One region of the Priestia sp. YIM B13490 genome, then DNA from elsewhere that is predicted to be linked to it. Evidence: riboswitches for the same ligand, from Rfam matches in the RefSeq annotation. Region 1 holds a riboswitch; the other holds the start of a gene.
The links. Region 1 has a riboswitch for S-adenosylmethionine ahead of ACFX4R_RS07145 (hypothetical protein). Riboswitches for the same ligand answer to the same signal wherever they lie in the genome.
Positions count from the first base shown of each region.

Region 2: it holds a riboswitch for S-adenosylmethionine, as region 1 does, so the genes downstream of both, ACFX4R_RS00865 (hypothetical protein) here and ACFX4R_RS07145 (hypothetical protein) in region 1, are expected to answer to the same signal.

Region 1 covers NZ_JBHZOT010000002.1:330,357-340,234, forward strand. Annotated here, with positions in the region: gene ACFX4R_RS07110 (NCS2 family permease) at 1-1,206, shown strand, start outside; gene ACFX4R_RS07115 (hypothetical protein) at 1,237-1,431, opposite strand; gene ACFX4R_RS07120 (MFS transporter) at 1,606-2,775, shown strand; gene ACFX4R_RS07125 (GNAT family N-acetyltransferase) at 3,066-3,512, opposite strand; gene ACFX4R_RS07130 (CotG/ExsB N-terminal domain-containing protein) at 3,626-3,994, shown strand; gene ACFX4R_RS07135 (VOC family protein) at 4,142-4,939, shown strand; gene ACFX4R_RS07140 (M20/M25/M40 family metallo-hydrolase) at 4,958-6,571, opposite strand; gene ACFX4R_RS07145 (hypothetical protein) at 7,041-7,283, opposite strand; SAM riboswitch class I at 7,352-7,453, opposite strand; gene ACFX4R_RS07150 (M20 peptidase aminoacylase family protein) at 7,516-8,670, opposite strand; gene ACFX4R_RS07155 (GNAT family N-acetyltransferase) at 8,718-9,224, opposite strand; gene ACFX4R_RS07160 (methyl-accepting chemotaxis protein) at 9,753-9,878, opposite strand, start outside.
Region 2 covers NZ_JBHZOT010000001.1:169,819-179,696, reverse strand. Annotated here, with positions in the region: gene ACFX4R_RS00910 (NAD(P)-dependent oxidoreductase) at 1-475, opposite strand, end outside; gene ACFX4R_RS00905 (hypothetical protein) at 650-832, shown strand; gene ACFX4R_RS00900 (MgtC/SapB family protein) at 876-1,538, opposite strand; gene ACFX4R_RS00895 (poly-gamma-glutamate hydrolase family protein) at 1,804-2,523, shown strand; gene pdxR (MocR-like pyridoxine biosynthesis transcription factor PdxR) at 2,670-4,073, opposite strand; gene ACFX4R_RS00885 (GNAT family N-acetyltransferase) at 4,186-4,584, shown strand; gene ACFX4R_RS00880 (GNAT family N-acetyltransferase) at 4,614-5,453, opposite strand; gene alaP (alanine permease AlaP) at 5,694-7,097, opposite strand; gene ACFX4R_RS00870 (DUF1540 domain-containing protein) at 7,415-7,573, opposite strand; gene ACFX4R_RS00865 (hypothetical protein) at 7,674-8,018, opposite strand; SAM riboswitch class I at 8,082-8,183, opposite strand; gene ACFX4R_RS00860 (hypothetical protein) at 8,305-8,601, shown strand; gene ACFX4R_RS00855 (GNAT family N-acetyltransferase) at 8,614-9,060, opposite strand; gene ACFX4R_RS00850 (hypothetical protein) at 9,142-9,582, opposite strand; gene ACFX4R_RS00845 (glycosyltransferase family 2 protein) at 9,692-9,878, opposite strand, start outside.

The sequences.
Region 1 (9,878 bases):
CCAGTTATTTTGTCCAGCGCCGGCGTTCCTTTTGATCAAGTATTTACAGCTACTATTATTTCAGCAGTCGTAGCTACGCTATGGATGGCTCTTGCAGCTAACTATCCAATCGCTATTGCTCCCGGTATGGGAATGAATGCATACTTTGCTGCTTTAGTTGTTGGTTCAAATGGAAGTATCGACTATGCTACTGCTTTTTCAGCTGTATTCGTAGCGGGTATTATTTTTATCATCCTATCGTTAACATCGTTTCGTGAAAAATTAATTGAAGCTATTCCAAGCAATTTAAAGCACGCGATTAGTGCTGGTATCGGTTTATTTATTGCTTTTATCGGGCTTCGTTCAGCCGGTATTATTGTTGCAAATAAGTCAAATTTAATTGGACTTGGTGATTTGCAGTCTGAAAAAGTAGTTTTAACACTGATTGGACTTGCGATTACAATCATTTTATATACGCTAAATGTAAACGGCGCTTTATTCTTCGGTATGATTATTACGGGGTTAATTGCTTTCTTTAGAGGACAGCTTTCATTTGATAAAGGTTTGTTTGCTTCTCCTCACCTTCCAGACGGCTTAATGATTTCAAATCCTTTTGCTGCTTTTGGAGATGTTATTCATCATGATCTGTACACAGTTGTTTTTTCTTTCTTACTTGTTACAATTTTTGATACAACAGGTACAATGGTAGGAGTAGCTCAACAGGCCGGTCTTATGAAAGGTAATAAGATGCCTCGCGTACGTCAAGCATTGCTTGCTGACTCATTTGGTACAACGATTGGAGCTTTATTTGGTACAAGCCCAACAACGGCTTACGTTGAATCTTCATCTGGTGTAGCAGCAGGCGGACGTACAGGTCTAACAGGTGTGACGGTAGCCATTTTATTTATTGTGGCAGCGTTCTTTAGTCCGGTTGTAAGCTCGGTTTCTGGCGTAGCAGCTATTACTTCACCTGCATTAATTATTGTCGGAAGCTTGATGATGGGTGCTGTAGCTAAAATTAATTGGAATGACTTTGATGAAGCGTTCCCTGCCTTTTTAGTTGTTCTAGCGATGCCTCTTACATCAAGTATTGCAACAGGAATTGCGCTAGGCTTCATTTCTTATCCGTTAATGAAGCTGGTAAAAGGAAAAGGCAAACAAGTTCATCCGCTTGTGTATGTCTTTGCTGTTTTATTTCTCTATCAGCTCATCTTTTTACCGCATTAAAAAGCTTGGGGATTCGTCTCCAAGCTTTTTTTATTGAAAGTGATTGTTATTTTCTTTTGTTTGATAAAGATAATTTTTCACATAGATTTGTTCTGCATCAGAAGCATTCTTTATTCCTTCTTCTGGATCTAATTCGATACTTCTCTTCTTAGCTATATAATCCACTAGCGCCCCAAACCCTAAAAGACCGCCTACGATCCCAGCAAATAAAATCCATATTGGCAATCGCTTCACGTCCCTTTTCTTTTAATTGTATCATCCTCAGCACAACAGGTAGATATTAACATAGTTATCCATTTGTAAATAAAACGCTTTTTACCAAATATACGTAAAAAACTTCTTTGTATTTGGTATACTAAACTCACGGTATGTTCTACAGAGAAAGGGGCTTAATTGTATATGAACAAACAGCTTGGAACGTTAATGTTTGTTATTTTTATGGTATTTGTCGGCTTTGGAGTGATCATCCCCATCGTACCTGAAGTTATTCGTGCCACGGGTGCAAGCACGGTCAATTTAGGAATACTAATGGCTAGCTATTCGATCGCATCTTTTATTACCGCACCTTTTTGGGGGAAGCTTTCCGATATAAAAGGCCGGCGTCCCATCTTACTTTGGGGCTTACTCGGCTTTAGCGCAAGCTTTTTTCTTTTTTCGGTGGCAAAAAACTCTCTGACTTTAATGTATACGTCGCGCATCATCGGAGGTTTGTTCGCAGGAGCTGTTATTCCTTGTGCTTTTGCATATGCTTCTGATAGTACAGATGAAGAAAACCGAACGAAAGCAATGGGACTGTTAGGAATGTCGATTGGCTTAGGCTTTATTTTTGGACCGGCATTAGGCGGCGTCCTTTCATCTTTCGGCTTGTTTGTTCCCTTCGTTATCTCTGGTATCTTGTCACTGATTATGACAGCGTTCTCATTCTTTACGTTAAAAGAATCTTTACGAAAAGAATCTGCTGATAAAGTACAGACATCGAGATGGCATGACTTCACGTCAGATTTTCAAGGAGCTATGAAGTATTTATATGTTCTTTCATTTTTAGCCACTTTTACGCTCGCTGGTTTAGAAGCTACTTTTCAATTTTTTCAAATAGCGAAAATTAATGCTACTCCTACGACAATCGGATGGATGTTTATGGCGAGCGGTTTAACTCAAGCGCTGATTCAAGGCGGTGTGCTGCAGCGATTTAAAAAAGGAAATGAAAAAAAGCTGATGGCCATTGGCTTATTGGTTTCAGCAATAGGATTTACGTCTATTTTGTTATCTTCTAGTGCCGTTAATGCTACCTTATTTTTGTGCATATTTACAGCGGGAAATGCCCTTATTCGTCCTTGTGTCCTCTCATTAATTACAATGAGAACCAAAGTAGGATATGGCTCTGCTTCGGGGCTAACCGCCTCAATGGATAGCTTAGGGCGTATTTTTGGTCCTCTGCTTAGTGCATTTGCCTTTAAACTCAATATGACGCTGCCCTTTATTATCGGAGCTGTTGTCACTTTAGCTGCTTTACTGCTGATTCAGCGTCATACAGCTCTAGATTATTCTGAGCAAACACTCTCATCGTAGAGGCCGGGACAACATTATTTTAGTCGAAAGAAGATCCGAACGGTGAATCGAGATTCTTGATGGAGAATCCAGCGCGTTCGGATTTTTTTATTGTTATGAGTATTCTAGCTGTGTTGATTGGAGAGCAAGACGGAGACTGCTGAGGAAGAGATGAGACCCGGCAGGAGCGCAAGCGACGAGAAGGCTCAGCGGCCGCCCGCGGAAAGCGAAGTCTTGCACGGAAATCAACAGTCGATTCCTACTAGCTCATGTAGCTCATTTGTTGGTCTTTAGATTAATTTAGCGATGGATCAATCTCTTTTCATCGTTACTAACACAAGGTTATCAGCAGCTGCAGTGTGTTTTATAATTGAAAACTGATGCGCTTTGTACAGCTTAATCGCAGGTGTATTTTTTTCGGCTGTAGACACCATACATTCACATTCAGAATATCTTTGAAGTACATGTGTTAAAAGACGGCTTCCGATTCCTTTTCGAAAGTAACGAGGACGCACAACGAGGCGGCAAATCGTTAATCGCTCATTTTCTTTTTCAAACGACAGCACTCCTGCTAGCTTACCTTCAATCATTTCTCCGATAAACACTTCCTTGCTTTTCATAATATCTTCTTTGCTTTCTGTAAGCTGAGGAATATCTGAAAAACCAATGAGCCTTGCTTCTTCTTGATAAGCTTCTACTTGCACAGCTACTATTTGAAGAGAAATATCCACTCTTTGATGTTCGAGGATTTGAAGCATGAAAACCACTCCATTTCTTTCACAAATTTAGACAAATTCCATGTTTTCACTATATCCAAACGCCTTCCTTGTACATATTGTATTATGTACCGAATTAGCCAGGAGGTGTTTATATGCATATCACTGCTGAAAGAATTAGAGAAGCAACAGAAGCGATTGCTTCTACTGAGCTTGAAACGTTTATGTACCAAGAGCCAACTGCTCTTCACAGACGCTCTCGTCGTCGTTCTACTCGCCGTTCTACTCGCCGCACTACTCGCCGCACTACTCGTCGCACTACTCGCCGCACTACTCGCCGTTCTACTCGCCGTTCTACTCGTCGTTCTAGCCGTTCTACTCGTCGTTCTACTCGCCGTTCTACTCGCCGTTCTACTCGTCGTTCTAGCCGTCGCCGCTGTCGCTGCGGTTCACCTTGCTGCTCATACCCATGGTTTAATAAATCATTTGGCTGCTGCTTTAAAGGGCATGGCTGTCGTCGCTAAATAAATCTAAAGCAAGTCGAGTTTAAAACATACGCGGCTTGCTTTTTTTAAGATTTTTATTTTACATAATCATTCGTTTTACTCTTCTTGAAAAGGAAAACAACGTATAATAATGGGAAAGAATCTCTCTTAAAAGGAGGCCTATCCATGCACTTATCTTTTGATCATCTTGTTCATTTTTCACCTGATCCTATTAAAGCTCAGAAAGAACTAAACGAATACGGAATAAATGTCATTAAAGGCGGCATCCATGAAAAATGGGGCACTTTTAATACGTTGGCTTATTTTAACCTCAGCTATATTGAATGGCTTGGGCTTAGAGATATCGCGTTAGCTCAAAACGTTACAGATAATGACCTTATTCAGCAGCTTGTTAACGAACATACACCGCTTGGTCATTTTGGCCGATTTGCACTTCGTACAGATGATATGGATTTGCTGATAAAAGAGCTGGAAAGCAAGAACGTCACTGTAAAAGGTCCTGTAGCGGGTTCTCGCCAAACCAATGATGGAGAAAGACTTCAATGGAAAATGTGTTTTATTGAAGCTGACCACGATTCCCTGCCTCTTCCTTTTTTTATTGAATGGGGTGAACCAGAAGAAAAACGCAAGCCAAAGCTAGCGGATCTTTCTTCCCACCAAGCTGGTCAGCTGCAGCTAAAAAATATTTACTGTGCTGTACATAACCTCGAAGAATCCATCAGCAAGTGGACGAAACTGCTGGACGTTCAGTCTGGCGAAAGCTACAAAGACTCTTTACTTGATGCACGTTGTCAAAAACTATATGTCAATGGAGGAAACCTTATTTTTTGCAGCGGAACACAAGGTGTTGTCCATGATACATTAAAAAAAGTTGGAGAACGTCCATTTTTGGTTGAATTGGATCACGCTCTAACACCGCAACAAATTACCGTACAAGGAGCTTCTTTTAAATTTAACAAATAAACATCAGCGGACGGATGTTTATTTGTGTGCTTCTTTTATAGCTTGATAAATGAAATGAGGCAAAATTTCAAAGGAATACTGAACGTCTAATCTTTCGGTCCATTGATGCGCATCTCTTCCCAGCGGTCCAATGTTCAGCACCGGCATCTTCAGCTCCTCTAGCTCTTCTAGCGGGATATGATACCCTTTATTCCATAGGGGCATATTGGCTACTAACGTGTTAAATGTATGAAGCGGATGCTGCAGGCTGGCATAGCTTAAATCCGAAATTCCGCCAAAATAACTTTGTTCAACTAGCTCCAATTGGAATTGCTCTTTGGCAGTTGCCCGTACGTTTGACAAAATCTCTTGTACAAACGGATCATCATGTGAACAAACGGCCGGATAAAAAGGCGGCGTAAAAAATAAGACCATCATCGGAGCTGCTTCTTTACATAAACCAGCTAAAGAGTTTACTAATTTAATGGTTTTATTTCTGTCATCCTCCTCTTGTGCCAAAAGTGCTACTTCCATTTCGTGCACATATTTTTCTCCGTGCTGTTTGACTGCATGAGTATAAAGTTCTTCATACGTCCATACGTTCACGTCAAGAGATGAACCCTCCATTCCCTCAGCGTACTGCCTAGCGGCTTTATTATAATGTTTTTTTACATTCAAAGCTGCTTTTTCAGCCGATTTCAACAGCAGATCTGTTACTTCTTTAAGAGAGCGGTTTAACATAAATAAATTAAATAATACAACGGCAGAGTGCGGAACTTGAACTGAATACTCTTCTTTTAAATCTTTTTGTATCAGCACCGTAGGAGGTGGACTCGTTTCATCTCTTACTTTTTCGCAAAAATCAACGTTTAATTCTATTTCTTTTGTTAAATAAGAAGCTAGTAAATTAGCATTTAAACCAGCTAGCGGTTCCCCTACATGAGTTTCTTTTCCATAACACAAAAAGCTTGGCATGATTTTTCCAATCGATCCTGAGTACACATAGTTCGTTTGATCTCCAGGATAGCGGCTGAACACCGGTTCTGCATTTAGCATGAGAGAAAAATCCAGCTGATGTTTGCGGGCAAGTTCTAAAAGAACAGGCACTGCTTTTCTCATCCCAAGCGAATTTACTTCTTCATCCGGTACCGACAGCAGCAGGATGTTTCCGTCAAACTCTCCGTTGCATGCTCGTTCAACCATACTGATATGCAGGGCAATGCCTGCTTTCATGTCCATCGTTCCTCGGCCAAAAAGCCAGTCTCCTTTTATCATATCTTTTTGTACGTGCGCCGGAACTTGTTCCATATGGTTATAAAAAGTACTCGTTAATGTATCAGCGTGAAAAGCATCCTTTTTCCACTGTCCATAATCTTGTACATCCACTACATCGTAATGACTTACTAGTACAACTGTTTTGTTCGTATTTTTCCCTTGAACAAAAGCTGTAACAATCGATCGCCCGTCTCCTGTTGAATGAAGCTCGACTTGCTCATTTTTTTGAAAGTAAGGCAGCTTCAATAAATACGACGCTATCGATTCAGCCATTTCCACTTCTGCCATCGTTCCTGTCACGCTAGGTATAGAAACCAATTCGCTTACAAGTTTTTTTAACTGTTCTTTTGTTTGATACAAAGATGTTTTGTTCGACATACCCTTCATCTCTTTCCTTTTTCTAAATTTTCTATCAAACAAAACCATTCGTCAATCCCTTTGACAGAGACCCTTTCATCCTATCCCTATGTATCATAGTATGGCGCTGCCTTTACGCACATGATAAAAAAAGAGTGCGCGGCTAGGGATAGCACCGCACACTCTTTTTTTACTTTTGGTCATCTTCTAAAAAGTCTAGGATACGATCAATAAGCTGTTCGCTTCCTGCATCGTTTCCGTGTTCAAGAGACATTTCCATTTCAATGCTCCTTTCATAAAATATTCTTGTTTTATAACATACCACAATTCATTTCGAATGTAACCTTTAATTTGTGTAAAAATTTCGACAATTTATGATTAATTTTAAAACCTAGTGAGTATTGATTATACCCACCAGATTCTTTGCTTGTCAAAAACCATGCTTTCTATTTAAAAACACTTAAAAAATAGAGGCGCGAGCAGACTTCTTCTATAAAAGACAGCCTACTCGCTCAAGCTTGGAACAGCATGATGAATAAATTTCTAGTTCATTTGCTTTTTGTATATCTTTAATATCTATGCCTACAGCATATGTACGAACATGGTTTTCGACCACAATTTCATAAAATGTTTCTAACTCACGATAAGCTACTTGATAATGCTTTCCTAATAATTTCACTGCTTCCTTTAATGCTTTCTCTCCTGTATGTGCTGCAACTGCTGTATGACTCATAAAACCCTCTCCTTTTAGAAAAATAAAAAAAACTCATTTTGCTTTGATGCAAAATGAGTTTTTCACCCGTTTTATCACCCAAAGCACATGCTTTGCTGGTAGGAGCACCTTACATTCGTAGGTTGCTGTGGAGTCAAAGAGCCAGATCTCTCGTCCACTCGTGATAACTTTTTAATTTAAAATTTATTTTATCAAACAATTCCATCCGCGTAAATAGAAAAATAAAAATATTTTAATTTTTTCGGTAATGGAATGAATTCAAAAAATGAAAGCTTAGATTAGCAAAATAAGAAGCTGCTACAAGTAATGCCTCTTCATTTAATGAAAAAGAAGGATGGTGCCATTCATATTCTCCAGCTGTACCCATCCATACAAAAAATCCTGGTACATGCTGCTGATATACGGCAAAATCTTCTCCTCCAGGCGATTGTTCAGCTTCTACGACTTGATAACTAAGATCCTCTGCCGCTTTAATAGCCAGTTTTTCCAGCTTATCATCATTGTTGACTACTGGAAGATATGGATACCATTTAACGTCTACTGAAGCCCCGAAAGCTGCGCCAATCCCTTCAGCAGTTCGTTTCATAAGAGCCGGTATTTTTTCTCTCGCTTCTTCTTGAAAGGTACGCACCGTTCCTTCAAGCGTTACTTTGTCAGGAATGACGTTCCACGAGCTCCCTCCGTGGATTTGAGTTATGCTGACAACAACATTTTGAAAGGGGCTGAGATTACGGCTGACAATGGTTTGTAAACTAGTAACAATTTGACCAGCAGCAGCAATCGGATCTATTGTTTTTTCAGGAATACCCGCGTGACCTCCTACTCCTTTGACGTCAATTTCAAAACGATCAACGCTTGCCATTAAAGGTCCCGGTTTGATACCAATGGTTCCTACAGGAAGATCCGGTTTGTTATGCATCCCAAATATCGCTTCCACTCCTTCGAGCACACCTTTTTCAACTAGCATTTTTGCCCCTGAAGCCGTTTCTTCGGCTGGCTGAAAGATAAATCGAATCGTACCGCAAAGCTCCTGCTGACGCTCTTTAAGAAGGATAGCTGCTCCGATTATAGAAGCCGTATGAAAATCATGGCCGCACGCGTGCATAACACCGTTTACTTCAGAAGCAAATGGCAGATTGGTTTTTTCTTCAATTGGCAGCGCATCAATATCAGCTCGAATAGCGATAGTAGGTCCCGGCTTTCCTCCTACAATTTCTGCTACTGTCCCTACGTCTAATTGGAATGCATCCGCTATAGAAATATCATAGTGCTTTAACCACTTTTTAATACGTTTAGTTGTTTCATATTCTTTCATTGAAAGCTCTGGAAACCGGTGCAGCTCACGGCGTATGTCTATTAACTCATTTAGTAGTAATTGATCTGTCATATTTATCACTCTTTCACATTTCTTAATTTGGATCACTTCTCTATCTTTTACGACAAAGAGTGTACCTTATTGAATTTTTTATAAAGAAATACGGTCGTATAACCTTCTGCAAGGCGCTTTTCTTTAGCTTGAACATATCCTTTTCGTTCATACATCTCAACTAACCAAGGATGTTCTTTTGCTGTTCCTAAAGACACACCTGGTGATTTAAACATATTTTTTATTATCTCTTCCTCTACTAGATGCAGCAGCTTAGATCCAACGCCTTTCCTGGCAAACGACGGGTCTACTGCAAACCACCAAAGATGCGGAACAGCAAACGGACCTGGATGTTCTCCCCAAGGCATTCGTATAGACACAGTTGCAGCGATTCTTTTATCTTCTTCATATACATAGCAAAGGTTTTGAGAAATATTTTTCTTAACGAGGGCAAGATCAGCAGTAGCTGCTAAGAAAGGAATGCCTAGCTCTCGAATAGGCTTATATGCTTGTAGAGTTAAGTTCAATAAGTTATCTGCGTCGTCATTTGTTGCCAAACGGAATTCATTTTTCATCTCTTCGCCTCCTTATGTAGTGCTTAAATATTTTATTTAACTTATAAGTTTACTAAGAATTAAAAAAGACAGACTGCCGCCTTGCGTACTCACTATACAACTGCTTTTATAACGTGTCAATTCTATTTATCGTTTTCTATAAAGGGTATAAATAAAACAAAAGAGATTGAGACATAACTAAATCACTCCAAGCTGAAGACGAAGAAATGGGATACATGAGCTGGACTGTTTGTTACACCGCTGTCGATTTTCGTGCAAACCTTCGCTTTCCGCAGGCGGCAGCTAAGCCTCCTCGTCACTTATGCTCCTGGGTGGCTCACCTCTTCCCCTTTTCCCCCAGAAGTCTTCATCTTGCCCTCCAACCAGTAGCTAGAAGCACCTACATACATGAAACCTACGTCCAACATAACCATGAAAAGATCTAAACGAAGTTGGATTCTCTATCAAGAATCTCCATTCATCGTTCGGATCTTCCTGCAACGAAAATACTTTTTTCACAGCCTCATTACGTATATACCAAGATCAACTTCAGGATTCACTTACCGTAGCTTTTAAAGTAGCTGCCAACACCACAAGTTCTTCTATAGATGCTAACTCCTCCTGTGAAGCCGCAGCTACTTCTTCAGCATAAGCAGCTGCTTGTTTAGCAACCTC
Region 2 (9,878 bases), on a different contig from region 1:
AAGTATTAAAAAATGCTGCTGGGCTAATAAACGTCCAATTAATATCGCTTGTACTTTCTAAGTCTTTTAAATTTTGAGCTTGATTGTCAGCTGTCGCTTTGTACTCTTTTGGAAAATCAGGCGTATCCGCTAGACGCGTCGTTTTCTCCTCATCAACAAACAAACTGCCTGCTCCTCCTACAACAAGAAGACGAACGTCCGGAGCTTGTTTAAATACATGGATTAACGATTGCCCCGCTTCTACATGCAGATGTTCTTTTCCTTCAGGAGCTCCAAACGCATTCACTACTGCGTCGAAACCTTCAATATCGTTTGCCGTAATATCAAAGATGTCCTTTTCCAATGTACGAACATCCCGTTCTTCTACTTTGCCCCCATCACGTACGATTGCCGTTACATCATGCCCGCGATTTAAAGCCTCTTTTACGATAAAACTTCCTGCTTTTCCTGTAGCACCTACGACTCCAATTTTCATTTTATAACCTCCAGTAAAATTCTCTATATTTAGGTAATAGCCTTTTTTTGCTATGCTAAAACACTGCGAAACGATTTAAGCAAGATAGAGAACGAATAAAGAGGCTGAAGCGAAAGTTTTTTAGTTGAAGGAAGATCCGAACGTAGGTTATATATATGTCGATACTTCTAGCGGTTGATTGAAGGGCAAGGCGAAGACTCCTGCGGGAAAAGCGGAGCAGGTGAGACCCCGCAGGAGCGCAAGCGACGAGGAGGCTCACCGGCCGCCCGCGGAAAGCGAAGCCTTGCACGGAAATCACCCGCGGTGTATAAACGATCCATACTGGTCCCTTTATCCGTTTGTTCGACTTTAGACTAATTTAGTTATGCCTTAATCTCTTTGACGAAAAATAAATAAGTGCTTATTCAATTTCAATAAATAACACGTGAGCCATAGAATGAATTGATTTAATCAATTCTACTTTATTCCCTTTCTTTTTTGCTTTTCCTTTTATTTCAACAAAATAAAACAGTTCACCTTGATGATGGTCTCGGTGAATTTCATAGGATGAAATCATAATATTTTCCCTTTCAATCTTATCAAGAAGCTCATAAATATCCTCTTGATTCGCTGCACGAAACTTAATTAAAAGGGAATGAGTAGAAAGAGATGTAAACATCACGTTCAATATTTCTAAGCCAATCAGCACCAATATAGTTGCACTAATGCCGACTGTATACATACCCGCCCCAATGGTTAAACCAATTCCCGACGTTGCCCATACGCCTGCGGCTGTTGTGAGCCCTCTAATATGCTGCTTCTGAATAATAATCATACCTGCTCCTAAAAAACCAATACCGCTTACTACTTGTGCTGCAACCCGGCTCGGATCAAGGGCCATATGATCTTGATGAAGCACATCTGAAAAGCCGTATTTCGAAATTAACATAATCAGCGTGCTACCGACAGCAACTAAAAAATGAGTGCGAAAGCCCGCTTCTTTTGCTCTAAATTCTCTTTCTAATCCAACCAAAGCTCCTAACAGACCGGATAGAGCTAGACGACTAATAAAAGCTGCGGTCATTTTCCCTCCCCCTTTCTCTTCCTCTTCATTTTTTCATAAACACACCTATTAACTATTTCTATTTTTGTTATAATTTACTATAACCATTTTTTGAAGTGGAGGCTAATCAAAGTGGGTAAAGTTATCGATTATTACAGCAGATTTGATGAGGGGGGAAGATTAGAACGCGAGCCTATTGAGTTTCAAGTAAAATTGCATTTTATAAACAGACGAAAACACTAATAATCACCTCTACCTATCATAGGATAAATAGAGGTGATTATTGATGAACCGTTTATTCACATGGAGTACGAGCACTTTGCTATGTTTGATGTACTTCTTTTTGATTCCCCTTCCCTCTTATGCAAGCGGTGACTCTTACTCTTCCTATGCGGAACTGCAGCAGCACGAGATTCTCCATCAAGACTATGATATTCGCTACGAACAGCGCTTTAGCTACCTATCCATTATGGCCATTCACGGCGGAGGAATTGAACCGGGCACATCAGAAGTTGCCAAAGAACTCGCCGATCGCTTTTCCGCTTCTTATTATTTATTCGAAGGCATCAAGTCCACTAACAACGGAGTTCTGCACATAACCTCAGAAAACTTTGACGAACCGATTGCTAGAGGAATGGCTCAGCAAAGTATGTCCGGCATGACGATTCACGGCTATAGCGGTAGTCAGCCTATCGTATATGTAGGCGGAAAAAATCTGCTTTATAAAGAGCTGGTAAAGCAATCGCTGCGCAAACACGGCTTTACAGTCCGTGACGCCCCTTCTGATATAACCGGAACAAGCGAGCAAAATATTGTGAACGATAATCTGTTAAAAGCTGGAGTACAGCTTGAACTGACGGCCGAACTAAGAAAATCATTTTTCGCAAACCACGACTGGTCGAGAAACAACCGCATGAATGTAACGCCGCTTTTCCATACATTTGTATCTTCCTTACAAGAAGCATCTTCTTCCTATCAAACTTTCCTTTACTTTCAAGTTCACTAACTTATCAACTCTTGCCTGTTCCTTGATTTCCAAACAAAAAAGCCAGCGCAGTCTGTATAATCAAACGCGCTGGTTCTTATCTATTTCTCTCGCTAAAATAGACCGTTTAAAGTCTTTTTGTTTAAAGAACTCTTTAATTTCACTTCTTATTGGACGAACCAAGCTTTAAACAGCGAATCTATGCCCGTTTTTATCTCTTCGTCAGATAGTCCGGCAAATCCAAGCAATACATAAGGCGTGTTGTTGTCACCGGCACTATGATAATAAATAGACGTTGGATAAATTGATACCCCTTGCTTGGCAGCTGCTTCAATTAGTTTCTGTTCATTCATTCCGTTTTTCACCTTAAGAAGAATATGCAACCCAGAATGTTCTCCAATAACATCTACACGTTCTCCCATAGTAGTAGTCAAGCAATCTAGCAGCAGGGCTTGTTTCTTGCGGTATGCTGTTCTCATTTTATTCAAGTGACGTTCCCAGTGCCCTTCTTTCATAAACAGAAAAAGCGTATGCTGATGAAGTCTTGAAACAGGCTGTTTAAAAAGTTCACAGTGCTTTACATAGCTTGGACGAAGCCGGTGTGGCAGCACGGCATAGCTTATTCGAAGAGAAGGCATCAAAGACTTTGAAAACGTTCCCGTATAAATAACGCGGTCGTCTTGATCTAATCCTTGAAGTGCGGGAATGGGTTTTCCTTTATAGCGAAATTCCCCGTCATAGTCATCTTCTATAATATAGCCATTCGTTTCTGCCGCCCACTCTAGTAGTTCAAGTCTTCTTGCTATCGGCATGACCATACCAATGGGAAATTGATGAGACGGCGTAATGTATACGGCATCCGCTCCGCTTTCTTTCAGTTCCTTCACTTTCAAGCCAGAATCATCAAGAGAAACAGGGATCACTGACATACCTTGCTTTTGAAAAACGTGCCTCGTCCGGTGAAAACCCGGATTTTCAAACCCAATTATTTTTTCTTTCCCCAACGTGACAGAAAGCAGCCACATAAGATACTGCGTACCTGCACCTATCACAATTTGCTCCGCTGTGCAGCGCACTCCTCTTGAGTGGTAAAGGTATGCTGCAATTTCTTGGCGAAGAAGCAGTTCTCCCTCTGGATGTCCGCTGTAAAAAAGCTGGCTTTCACCATGATAAATAGCTTGCACCGTTAGTTTTTTCCACGTATTATACGGAAATTTCTCCACATCTATCTTTCCGTGGCTAAAATCAATAGCAGTCGATTTCCGTTCTTCTTGCGGGAAAGAGACATAGGCGGGAGGCTGTTTTTGAAGCACGACTTCATTTTTTATCTCTTTTACAAATGCTCCTTTCCTGGCTAGTATCTCGATATAGCCTTCAGCTTCTAACTGTACATAAGCTGCTTCAACCGTATTTTGGCTAATGCTTAAATGAAGAGCTAGCTTTCGTTTGGAAGGCAGTTTTTCATGAGGCGGAATGGTACCTTTTTGAATTTGTTTTTTTATGTAGATATAAAGCTGCATGTACAAGGGATCTGTTTTTCTTTTATCAAGCAAAGGCATTAACTCTAACATGGTGTTCGTTCCTTTCTAACTGATACTATTAAAATTACCGTTTCTGACACTTACTCTCCATTCAGTTTCTTTATAAACTGGACTATATCTTATCCTTCAAGGAGATGACACAATGACCATTATTTATAAAACCAATGTCTCAATCCGTGCAGAACAAGCCGCTGAAGTGTTTGTACATTCAGGTATTAAACGTCCTGCACAAGACCTTGATCGAATTCAAAGAATGCTTGATCACGCTTCTCTTACTATTACCGCTTGGAACGGCAGCGAACTCATTGGCATAGCCAGAGCGTTAACAGATTTTAGCTACTGCTGCTATTTATCGGATTTAGCTGTTGTAAAAGACTATCAAAAGCAAGGAATCGGTACACAGCTCATCAAACACGTTCAATCAGAAATCGGCGAAGAAACCGCGCTGATTTTACTTTCCGCTCCTTCTGCTATGAACTACTATCCAAAAGCCGGCTTTCATCAAATTGATAATGGATTTAAAATTGATAGAATTCGGTAGACGCGAAGAAAGGAGCTTCTCCTTTCTTTTTATCCAAACGCCTGAGCTGCTATAGCAAAAAGATTGCCCTGTCTAGCAGGGAGAGGATTGACACCATACGCCATAACAGGAGGCTCATTTTGAAGCTGAAATCCGTGATTTTCCACAAGTTTCTTTAACGTTTCCTCATGAGAAGACAGGTCAATTCTCAGCTTTTCTTTGTAATTCTTCGCTAGTTCATCAATGACTAGCATCGCTGCTTCAGCGTTTGGAGCAACTACGGGACCAATCACGATATTGCTCGGCGTACGAACCGCTAAACCATAGCCCGTCATTTTATTTTGTTCGTTTTGTAAGACAACTGCTTTTTCAGCTTGCTGAATTCTACTTTTTAAAAATAGCTTTCTATTATCTCCAAATGCTGCTTCATCAAGCTTTACAATCCCTTTGAAGTCACTTCTCTTTAAGGGTCGTGTATAAAATCCTGAAACTTTAAATGCTCTTGGTGTGTATTCACTGATTATGTATTTACTTACATAGTCCACGGTTTTAAACCCTGTTGTTTGATATAAGTGCTCACCTTCTTTTGTCGCAATTAAGTAGGCATTCATCTCAGGGGAAAGAACTTGCAGACAGTGCTTCATGAGCTGCCCGGCTAACCCTTGTTTTCGGTAATCTTTTCTCACAATCACCATTCCTATAAAAGCTGACTGATTTTTGTACGAAATTACGGCCACACTTGATACGATGTCTCCGTTCTCATTTCTATGACCAAATACGTCTCCAGATGAAAAAATCGTATGTAAATCTGCTTCACTATAATCCCATTTTTCCAGCTGCGATAACAGCAGCAAACCTTTTATGTCTTTTTCACTAAATGTTTCAATCATTTCTGCATATGTCCTCCCAACTTTTCGATGCACTGTGTGGCGTTAAAAAGCATAAAACTAACATACTCATCCACTTTCAATTACCGTTTAATCATTAACGAATTCTCTAACTAAATAGTACAGAATAAATAGAATATTTTCTACATTATTTATCCGTACCAATGATCCCTTAAAATAAACTAATCATTCACACATAAACTAATGAAAAAAGACCTCTTTCCAAGAAAGAGGTCTTTTCTGTTATTTCACTAGCTTTTGCTCAGCTGCAGCTGAACTTTGACTTCGTTTATGAAATCCTTTTGCGTAGTACGCGATAATAAGACCGATAAACCATAATGGTCCGATGACAACTGCAATTCTTGTATCTGGATTATATGCCATGAGAACCACTACCAGCGCTAGGAACGCAAGTGACACATAAGATGTTAACGGAAATAAAGGCATTTTGTATTTCAGCTTTGCCTCTTCACCTGTTTTTAACGTTTTGCGATATTTAATTTGAGAAAGCAAAATAATTCCCCATGTCCAAATCGCACCGAATGTTGCAATACTTGTTACCCACGTAAATACTTTGGCAGGCACAATGTAGTTTAACGCTACTCCGACTAATAGCGCACCTGCTGATGCCAAAACAGCTTTTCCCGGTACGCCGCCCTTTGTAAGCTGACCGTATCCTTTTGGTGCTTCTCCGTGTTCTGCTAAGTTAAACAGCATACGGCCTGTACTAAAAATACCGCTGTTACAAGAAGAAAGAGCTGCTGTTAGTACAACAAAGTTAATGATACCAGCCGCCGCTGGAATGCCGATTTTTTCAAATGTTAATACAAACGGGCTTCCCTGTGAACCAATCTCTTGCCACGGATAAATCGACATAATGACAAATAACGCACCGACGTAGAAAATCAGAATACGCCAAAAGACAGAATCAATCGCTCTTGCTAGAGATTTTTCGGGATTTTTCACTTCTCCCGCGGTAACGCCGATCATTTCAATTCCTAAATACGCAAACATGACCATTTGCAGCGACAGCAAAATACCTTTGAATCCGTTCGGGAACAGTCCGCCGTTGTCCCACAAGTTTTTGATACCAGTCGCAACGCCGCCGTTGCCGATTCCGAACACGATCATTAATAATCCAACGGCAATCATTAATACAATCGCTAAAATTTTAATAAGTGCAAACCAAAATTCCAGTTCACCATATGCCTTAACAGCTAAGAAGTTAACCGTTGTCATGATGACAAGCGCCGATAACGCCCAAATCCAGTTTGGTACATCCGGATACCAATACCCCATATAAATACCAACGGCTGTAATTTCAGCCATACATGTTACAACCCATAAAAACCAGTAGTTCCAACCTGTTAAATAACCAGCAAGCGGCCCTAAGTAGTCGCGTGCGTACTTGCTGAATGAACCTGCAACAGGTTTTTGAATCGCCATTTCTCCAAGTGCTCTCATAATAAAAAACATAATCATTCCGCTAAATCCGTACGCCAATAATATTCCTGGCCCTGCTAATTTAATAGCAGATGCAGATCCAAGAAACAGTCCTACCCCTATGGCTGCTCCTAAGGACATCAGCGTCACATGTCTTTCTTCTAACCCGCGTTTCAATTCTTTCCCCTGAGTTTTCCCCTGCATAAACGTCTCCCCTTTTTCCAATCTGTCAAAACGAGATGAACACAGCCTTTTTTGTTAGCGCTTTCATATAAATTTGTGCTAAAAGACAGCTAGGCTGTATATTTGTATTCTATCACCTTTCCCTCACTTTTCTTTTGTCGAAAAACAAAAAAATTATCTTATCATTTTGTTTAAACGCACAATTAGACATAGGCACTACTTTTTTACTATGTATTTATTATTGCACTTAAGTAATAGTATTTTTTAAAAATAGAAAAACGCCGACTCAACTCCGTCAGCGCATCGTTCATTTTATGCTTTTTTATAAAAACTAGCATTTATCTCGCGGGTTCAAAAGTTTTACAGCCAGGTTCTTCCGTTTCAGAAACATGGTGACTACTTTCAGGACTCACAACGTAAATGGACTCTGCACTGCATTTATTTCCGGATTTCCAATACATGCACTCATTCACTTCACACAATACACCTTGAGCCACTGTTATCCCTCCTTTGCTTGTCTTATCTATTTACTACCCGAAATATAACGATTCTAACATTTTTACGCAAAAAAACCGCTTGTTTCTCAAGCGGATCTTTTTATTGCGTGTGTTCAACATACTGTTTTTTAGCTAAATATAACTCACGGCTCAGCGTGATCCGCCGTTCTCTCAAGTGCCTTAAGTTAGCCTGAAATTGTTCGTTAGTTGGCTCTTCTTGAATTAAGCGATACGTAAAAGAAATATCTTCATTTAACTGTTTAAAATCTTCCCATATCTCTTGAACTAGAGCGGATTGTTTTTCTTCAAATGAACGATTTTGATGCGTTTTTAGCGCCTCTAAAATTTCCTGCTGCCACGTTTCGTCTTTTATTTCTTTTGCTAATAAGTATAGATCTAAATAATCATTAATGCATAAATTCGTTTGTGTATTATTCAATGTCATCACCTTTTCTATACGAAATGTTTCTTCCTAAGAAGAGGATTTCATCATAGAAAAAGATTCCTCTTCTTATCTGTCAGAGCTAGGCTATGCTGGAATTAGCACCATTCAATAATTGTGGTTGCTGAGGTTTCAAAGGGCCAGTCCCTCCACCTCTCTAGATAAGAATATTTCGTTTTTAAATTATTTCTGACTATTCTAATATGTTTTATAGGTTACGTCAATAGCTTTTCAATAAAAAGAAAAAAGAAGTAAAATATGGTATGCTTTCATAAAGGATGGTGAGCACATGAAACGATATATGTTATCTGCTTTTTTGGGAAGCTTGCTGCTGCTTCTCAGCATTGCCTTTTCATCTACTTTCCATATTGCAATTGTCAAAACAACCGGAAGTATTGGAGGGATTATTTTAGCAGCAGCGGCTTTGATTATGAACGCGCTTGAAGCCCCCCCCTCCTCAGACAATACAGCTGGAGGAGCCGTTGAAGTACTAGATAAAGGCGCTGTTTGGGCTACTTATTTACTTTTACTTTCATTACCGAACCTCATCGCATGTATAACATCTTATGTTTTATGGACTCGCTGACATTCATCAACGTTACGGACGTTTTGCCACTTGGAAGCTCATTGATATTTGTTTATCTACAAAGCCAAGTTCACGATACACATGCTGTGCAAAATTCCCAGCATGAACGCTGAGTCTGATTTCAGGGTATCCTTTGATAGACAATTCATCAATTGCTTTTTGCATTAACGGCTTGGCTAAACCTTGCCCGCGGTATTCGGGTACAACATATAATTCGTAGATAAAGCCAATTTCTTCTTTTGAAAAGAAGTCGGTAGATGGGCCGATAAGAACCCAGCCTGCGAGTTTATTTTCTTGTCTTAAAACTAAATAATAACAGCCTTTTTCAAAGGCACTACCAACTAGTTCATTTACGCGTTCAGCTGACGGATGAAACTGCTTCATCGTTCCTTCAAACAGCGCATCAGCAGATTTCGTCCGAATTTCCTGTAATTCTTCTTCAGTAGCTTTTGCAATCATTATGGATCTCTCCTTTCGTGTTCGTTTTCCACATGCGAGGATAAATTCCTGCAAAAAAAGTCTTCGCCTAAGCGAAGACTTTTATTTAAATTCAAAATGTTCTTGATGATTGCCTCGTTCGTCCGTCCAGTTAATCATAATGTCTAAACTTGCCGCTTTTCCAGGAACAGCAAAATTCGCGTAGCGAAAACGCTGACCGCTTTTGCTTAAGTTAGACCTTTCAATAGGAGAAAACAAGCTGTATTTCGCCTTATTTTTTCCTTCGTGCCGAAAAGCTTGGACATGCACGCGCTCTACGTCTTTTCCAATGTTTTCAACGGTTAATCCATATGTATGATAGACGTTATTTTTCCACTTTAGCTGATTATCTCCCGTCATGCTCGCTTTTGTCAGTTCAACCGACCATTGTTCAGATGATTTCTTCATTGGAAGCTTCTCAATCGAAAGAGCGCTGACATGAATGGCTGCAAAAGCAAGCCAAACAAAACAAAAAGTGCTGACTGTATAAAATAGTCTTTTCATAGATTTTGATCTCCTTAGAAATTTTAGTAGTAGCATTTCCTGTTCACTCAAAAATTATGATAAACGCTTTAACAAAAAAAGCCTCTCCATTTAGGAGAAGCTTCTTAAATTAATGCATAAGCAAATCTTTTTGTTTGTCTAATGAGTGTTTTGTATATAAATCTCTTTCAATCGCATATTTAGGACGCTGTTTCACTTCGTTAAAAATCTTGCCAATGTATTCTCCGACAAGACCCATTCCCATTAGCTGCAAGCCGCCTACAAGCCAAATTGATAAAATAAGAGACGTCCAGCCG